Nisaea sediminum: one gene and its partner. The protein of the gene in region 1 binds, or shares a complex with, the protein of each later gene. Links are inferred from orthologs where the notes say so. Each region holds a gene or a part of one and is shown in the gene's direction. Other genes may lie near its edges. The genes, in order: secY and secA.

Region 1 (3,292 bases):
GCGCGCGGTTGCGGCCAAGCGCAGCAAGAAGGTCTCCGAGATCTTCGGCCGGTCCGGCGCCGACGCCGAAGCGGCACAGGCCTAAGGACGGAGAAGAGCCATGGCGGCGACGAAGAAGAAGGCTGGCAAGACGGTCACGGTCACCCAGATCGGCAGCCCGATCGGCCGGACCAAGGACCAGGAGCAGACCCTGATCGGTCTCGGTCTGAACAAAATGCATCGCACGCGCACCCTGGAGGACACTCCGTCGGTTCGCGGCATGATCAATAAGGTTCACCATCTGGTGCGCGTCGAAGACGCGTCCTAAGGCGATCAGGCAGTACATCAAGGCGATCCGGCCGTTGCCGGAACGAGGGCAAGAACGATGAAACTCAACGAACTTCGCGACAATCCGGGCGCGCGTCCGTCCGGCAAGCGGGTCGGCCGCGGTGCCGGTTCCGGCCTCGGCAAGACCGCCGGCAAGGGTCAGAAGGGTCAGACCTCGCGCTCCGGCGTTGCCATCAACGGCTTCGAGGGCGGCCAGATGCCGATCCATCGCCGCCTGCCGAAGCGTGGCTTCAAGAACCCGTTCCGCAAGGAATACGCGCCGGTCAATGTCGGCACGATCCAGGCGGCGATCGACGCGGGCAAGCTCGACGGCAAGAAGACCATCGATGCCGCGGCGCTTCAGGCCGCCGGCGTGGTCGGTCGTCTGCGCGACGGCGTGCGCCTGCTTGCAACGGGCGAGCTGAAGGCCAAAGTTAAGGTGGAAGTTGCCGGTGCATCGGCTGCCGCGATCGCGGCGGTCGAGAAGGCCGGTGGTTCCGTTACGGTTGCGGCCGCCGCCGCGAAGCCGGGCAAAGAAGCGGGCGACTCCTCCAGCGAGTAACCTGACATCCACCGATTGGGTTCAGCGACATGGCATCCAGCGCCGAGCAATACGCTTCATCGATCAACTTCGGGGCCTTCGCGAAAGCGACGGAACTCAAGAAACGCATCTGGTTCACACTGGGTGCGTTGATCGTTTACCGCCTCGGGACCTATATCCCGATCCCGGGCATCGACCCGGCGGTGCTGGAGCAGATCTTCTCGCAGAATTCCGGCGGCATCCTCGGCATGTTCGACATGTTCGCGGGCGGTGCGCTGGGCCGCATGACGATCTTTGCGCTGAACATCATGCCGTACATCTCCGCGGCCATCATCATGCAGCTGATGACCGCGGTGTCGCCCAGCCTCGAGACCCTGAAAAAGGAAGGCGAGACCGGGCGCAAGAAGATCAACCAGTACACCCGCTATCTGACGGTGCTGCTGGCGGCCTTCCAGGCCTACGGCATCGCTACCGGGCTCGAGTCCATGGCGGACGGCACGGCTGTCGGCAATCCGGGCTATTTCTTCCGCGCGACTGCGGTGATCACCCTGGTCGGCGGGACCGTCTTCCTGATGTGGCTCGGTGAGCAGATCACCGCGCGCGGCGTCGGCAACGGCATTTCGCTGATCATCTTCGCCGGTATCGTGGCGCAGCTTCCGACAGCGCTTGCTGGCACGCTGGAACTCGGCCGGACCGGCGCGCTTTCCGCTGCTGTTATCGTGCTGATCCTGATCATGGCGGTCGCCGTCATCGCCGGCATCGTGTTCGTTGAGCGCTCGCAGCGCCGGATCACGGTGCAGTATCCGAAGCGCCAGGTCGGCAACCGGATGTTCGGCGGAGAGAACTCGCATCTTCCGCTCAAGATCAACGTCTCGGGCGTCATTCCGCCGATCTTCGCTAGCTCCATTTTGCTGATGCCGGTGACGGTCGCGCAGATGACCACGGCCGGCGGCGGCGGGCCGGAGTGGCTCACGACCTTCACCGCGATGGTGGGCCGCGGACAGCCGCTTTACATGGCGATCTTCGTCAGCCTGATCGTGTTCTTCGCGTTCTTCTATACCGCCATCGTCTTCAATCCGGCGGAGACCGCGGACAACTTGCGGAAATACGGCGGCTTTGTGCCCGGGATCCGTCCCGGCAAGAACACGGCCGATTATCTCGACTACGTTCTGACCAGGCTCACGGTGCTGGGTGCCGGCTATCTCGCCGCGATCTGCATCCTTCCCGAGATCCTGATCAGCCAATATCAGGTGCCCTTCTATTTCGGGGGAACGAGCCTGCTCATCGTCGTGACGGTGACCATGGATACTGTGGGCCAGATCCAGTCGCATCTGCTGGCGCATCAGTATGAGGGCCTGATCAAAAAATCAAAACTGAGGGGGAAACGTCGATGAATCTGATTTTGCTCGGCCCTCCGGGTGCCGGAAAGGGGACCCAGGCGAAGCGCCTGGAGGACAAGTTCAAGATCGTCCAGCTCTCCACCGGTGACATGCTGCGCGCGGCGATCGCGTCTGGCAGCGATGTCGGCCTGAAGGCGAAGAGCATCATCGACGCAGGCGGTCTGGTCTCCGACGACATCATGGTTCAGATGATTTCCGAACGTGTCGACGAGCCGGATTGCAAGAACGGTTTCATTCTCGACGGCTTCCCGCGCACCGTGGCGCAGGCGGAAGCGCTCGACGTCATGCTGGCCGACAAGGGCCTGAAGATCGATCACGTGATCGAACTCAAGGTCGACGAAAGCATCCTGTTTGATCGCATCCGTACCCGGATCGCACAGACACCGGAAGCCGAGCGTCGCAGCGACGACAACGAAGAGACGCTGAAGAAGCGGCTCGATGTGTACAAGGAACAGACCGCTCCGATCACGCCGTATTACGCGGCCAAGGGAGCGCTGAAGACGGTGGACGGCATGGCCTCCATCGAAGAGGTGAGTGCTCAGATCGACGCGATCGCGGCGGCCTGAGTTTGGGATTTGAGGTGCGGGTAAACCGGTTGACTCGGCAATTCGGTTGCGTATAATCCGCGCCCTCGGTTTCGGAGAAACCGTGCGTATTCGCTTGCGCGAATTTTCCGAGTTCGGTGCCTGGGTCAGATGACCCGTAATTTTGTTGGACGCTGACAAGCGTTGTACTGAGGAGTTTGCTCGTGGCGCGCATCGCAGGCGTGAATATCCCGACGCAAAAGCGTGTCGAGATTGCTTTGACATACATTCATGGTATCGGCCGGACCACCTCCACAAAGATCTGTGAGAGCGTCGGTATCCCGCGCGAGCGCCGTGTACATGAACTGACCGAAGACGAAGTCGCGCGCCTGCGCGAGGTCATCGACCGCGATCAGGTGGTCGAGGGTGACCTGCGCCGCAAGGTGGCGATGGACATCAAGCGTCTGATGGACCTGGGCTGCTATCGCGGCCTGCGGCACCGCAAGGGCCTGCCGGTGCGA
Region 2 (3,623 bases), on another replicon or contig:
TACACGAGCCGGCCCACGCAACGCGCGAATTCTCGATTCAGCGTGCCTTTTACAAACTCCGACCAGGCCTTGGACTTCTTGGCGACGGCGAAAAAACCTTCATCCGACGAGCTCGCCGCAATCTTGCGATCGAGCCCGCCTTGCTCTCCCCAATGTTCGTTGGGGACAGGGAATTCGTCGCTGAGCCGGGTATAGAAATCGCCCGGGAAGACATCGCTGAACTGACGAACGAAGAAAGGGTCGTCGAACTTGACGAGTCCGTCCTCTTTAAACTGAGGAATGGGCATTCGCTTCTCTCCGTATCGAACAGACACCATCGAATGCTAGTCACACTATTAGATTATTCCCGTCAAGCTACGCGACCGGTAACGTGTTTGCCGCCCTTACCGGCTGCGAACGCGGTTCAAGTTGTGGAGATCTGGACGGTTGAAGTGCCGCAGGCACGCCGGGCCGCGTTGACAGGAATTGCGCGACCCCCTATCTGTCAGCCACCCGGTCTATGGCCGGACACCTGTTTCCATATCAGAGGTCGGCATGTTCGGCGCACTCGCCAAGGCCATCTTCGGCTCGGAAAACGAGCGGACACTCAAACGCCTGCAGAAGACCGTTGACGAGATCAACGCCCTCGAGCCGGAAATCGCTGCACTCGACGACGCGGCGCTCGCGGCCAGGACCGACGCGTTCCGGGAACGGCTGAAGGCCGGCGCGACCCTCGACGACATCCTGCCCGAGGCCTTCGCAACCGTCCGCGAAGCGGCGAAGCGCGCGCTCGGGCAGCGCCATTTCGATGTCCAGCTGCTCGGCGGCATGGTCCTGCACCAGGGCCGCATCTCCGAGATGAAGACTGGCGAAGGCAAGACCCTCGTCGCCACGCTCGCCGTCTATCTGAACGCGATCGAAGGCAAGGGCGTCCATGTCGTCACCGTGAACGACTACCTCGCCCGGCGCGACGCCGCCTGGATGGGACAGGTCTACGATTTCCTTGGCCTTACGACCGGCTGCATCGTGCACGGGCTGACGGATGCCGAGCGCAAGGCGGCCTATGCCTGCGACGTCACCTACGGGACCAACAACGAGTTCGGCTTCGATTATCTGCGCGACAATATGAAGTTCCGCCTGGAGGACATGGTCCAGCGCGACTTCAATTTCGCCATCGTCGACGAGGTGGACTCGATCCTGATCGACGAGGCGCGGACTCCGCTGATCATCTCAGGCCCGGCCGAGGACAGTTCCGCGACCTACACGGCGATGAATGCCGTGATACCCGGACTGGTTCCGGAAGATTACGAAAAGGACGAGAAGCAGCGGACCGTCGCCTTCACCGAGGCGGGCCAGGAGCACATAGAGGAGCTTCTGCGCGACGCCGGGATGCTGCAGGAAGGCGGTCTCTACGACATCGCCAACGTCTCGCTGGTGCATCACGCAAACCAGGCGCTGCGTGCGCACCACCTTTTCGCCAAGGACACGGATTACATCGTCAAGGACGACAAGGTCGTCATCATCGACGAGTTCACCGGCCGCGCAATGGAAGGACGGCGCTATTCCGAGGGCCTGCATCAGGCGCTCGAGGCCAAGGAAGGCGTCACGATCCAGAACGAGAACCAGACCCTGGCCTCGATCACCTTCCAGAACTATTTCCGCCTCTATCCGAAGCTTGCCGGCATGACCGGCACGGCGATGACCGAGGCGACCGAATTCGCGGAGATCTACAAGCTCGAGGTCGTCGAGATCCCGACCAACGTCGATGTCGCGCGGAAGGACCACGACGACGAGGTCTACCGGACCGCGGAAGAGAAATGGGACGCGATCATCGACACGATCGAGGAATGCCGGGGCAAGGGCCAGCCGGTGCTGGTCGGCACGGTCTCGATCGAGAAGTCCGAGCTGCTCGCCGAGCTGATGAAGAAGCGCAAGATCCCGCACCAGGTGCTGAACGCGCGCTTCCACGAGCAGGAAGCCACCATCATCGCCCAAGCGGGTCAGCCCGGCGCCGTCACGGTCGCCACGAACATGGCCGGCCGCGGCACCGACATCCAGCTCGGCGGCAATGCCGACATGCGGATCATGCTGGAACTCGGCCCGGAGCCGGATCCGGCGAAGGCCGAGACCATCCGCGGCGAGGTCGAGGCATCGAGGAAGCAGGTGCTCGATGCCGGCGGTCTCTACGTGATCGGCACCGAGCGGCACGAGAGCCGGCGGATCGACAACCAGCTGCGCGGCCGTTCCGGCCGTCAGGGCGATCCGGGCGCATCCAAGTTCTTCCTCTCGCTGGAAGACGACCTGATGCGCATCTTCGGGTCCGAGCGCATGGACGGCATGCTGCAGAAGCTCGGCCTGGAGAAGGGCGAGGCGATCGTCCACAGCTGGATCAACAAGGCGCTGGAAAAGGCGCAGCAAAAGGTCGAGGCGCGAAACTTCGAGATCCGCAAGCAGCTGCTCAAGTATGACGACGTCATGAACGACCAGCGCAAGGTGATCTTCGAGCAGCGCAAGGACATCATGCGCGCGCCGGAAGTCGCGGCCACGGTCGCCGACATGCGTCACGAGGTGATCGAGGACGTGGTCGCGCGCTGCATTCCGGAAGGCGCCTATTCCGAGCAATGGGACATTCCGGCCCTGCACGAGGAATGCCTCCGCCTGCTCGCCCTCGACCTGCCGGTCAAGGACTGGGCGGACGAGGAAGGCATCGCGGATCAGGAGATCCTCGAACGCATCACCAAGGCCTCGGACAACGCCATGGCGCAGAAGGCCGCGAATTACGGCCCCGAAGTCATGCGCATGGCGGAAAAGAGCCTGCTGCTGCAGATCCTCGACCAGCAGTGGAAGGAGCATCTGCTCTCGCTCGACCATCTGCGCCAGGGCATCAACCTGCGCGCCTATGCGCAGAAGGATCCGCTGAACGAATACAAGCGCGAGGCCTTCAACCTGTTCGACGGCATGCTGACCGGCCTGCGGCAGACCGTGACCGGCGTGCTCTCGCATCTCGAGATTCGCGTACAGGCTTCACCCGAGGAGATGGAAGCGCGGATGGCCGCCGAACGGGCTGCGCGCGAAATGCATGAGGGCCGCGAGGATCCGGCGCTGCAGGGCGATGGCGAGGCTGCCGACGGCGAAACCATGGTCCGCAGCCGTCAAGGCGCCGCCGCGATCGATCCGAACGACCCCGCAACCTGGGGCAAGGTGCCGCGCAACGCGGCCTGCCCGTGCGGGTCCGGCAAGAAATACAAACAGTGCCACGGCAAGATCTGAACCGGGGCTGACGTCCGGGACGCCCCGGTGTCAGCGCATCAGAGAGACGACCGTTCCGCGGTTTTCCAGAACAGTCACTTCGGCCAGGCCGGCCAAGACAAGTTCGACGTCACCGTCCGCTCCGCCGAACGGCAGGCAGATGATGCGTATTCCTGCCGCTGTCGAAAGCACTGGCTCGCGATCCTCCGCCGACCGCCGGATGCAACGGGCCACTGCCGGCGGGAGACCGCCTTTCGGAGCGGTCGTCGCGCCGATCGGGTTGCCGCCGAGCAGATCGGCCGCAGCCTCACCCGCAAATTCAACCTGGAAGCGTTGCCTGTCCTGATAGGCGAGAACCACGTGCGGCATCTCGTCGACCAGATCCGACAGAAACA

What was found.
Region 2: the proteins of secY (region 1) and secA are in contact, whole or in part, in a crystal structure (PDB 3DIN), measured with the Thermotoga maritima proteins. The link is inferred for Nisaea sediminum from one-to-one orthologs. Residues at the interface, in WP_004081795.1 of Thermotoga maritima: Glu108, Gly109, Glu110, Glu111, Ala236, Glu237, Arg238, Arg239, Ile240, Thr241, Ile242, Gln243, Tyr244, Ala245, Arg246, Arg247, Val248, Thr249, Gly250, Arg251, Arg252, Val253, Tyr254, Gly256, Ala257, Ser258, Thr259, Tyr260, Leu261, Pro262; in WP_004082002.1 of Thermotoga maritima: Glu261, Ala262, Arg263, Lys300, Ala301, Arg302, Thr303, Ile304, Ile305, Leu323, Tyr324, Asp325, Pro326, Val329, Ser330, Tyr333, Ile336, Lys340, Phe345, Val349, Glu363, Phe364, Tyr374, Ser375, Gly376, Gly377, Glu393, Ile395, Thr482, Ser483.

What each region holds. Positions count from the first base shown.
Region 1 is NZ_JACZCQ010000013.1:168,442-171,733, reverse strand. Bases 94-3,069 are described here. They hold secY (preprotein translocase subunit SecY), read left to right. Parts: upstream 94-897; coding sequence 898-2,241; downstream 2,242-3,069. Other genes in these bases: rpsM (30S ribosomal protein S13), read left to right, coding at 2,996-3,069; IG122_RS21870 (adenylate kinase), read left to right, coding at 2,238-2,813; rplO (50S ribosomal protein L15), read left to right, coding at 365-868; rpmD (50S ribosomal protein L30), read left to right, coding at 101-307. In the rest of the region: rpsE (30S ribosomal protein S5), read left to right, coding at 1-85; more of rpsM, read left to right, coding at 3,070-3,292. UniProt on the Escherichia coli protein: The central subunit of the protein translocation channel SecYEG. Consists of two halves formed by TMs 1-5 and 6-10.
Region 2 is NZ_JACZCQ010000005.1:88,541-92,163, forward strand. What follows is about bases 143-3,449. They hold secA (preprotein translocase subunit SecA), read left to right. Parts: upstream 143-534; coding sequence 535-3,249; downstream 3,250-3,449. Other genes in these bases: IG122_RS10955 (2OG-Fe(II) oxygenase family protein), read right to left, coding at 143-287; IG122_RS10965 (hypothetical protein), read right to left, coding at 3,280-3,449. Outside these bases: more of IG122_RS10955, read right to left, coding at 1-142; more of IG122_RS10965, read right to left, coding at 3,450-3,623. UniProt on the Escherichia coli protein: Required for protein export, interacts with the SecYEG preprotein conducting channel.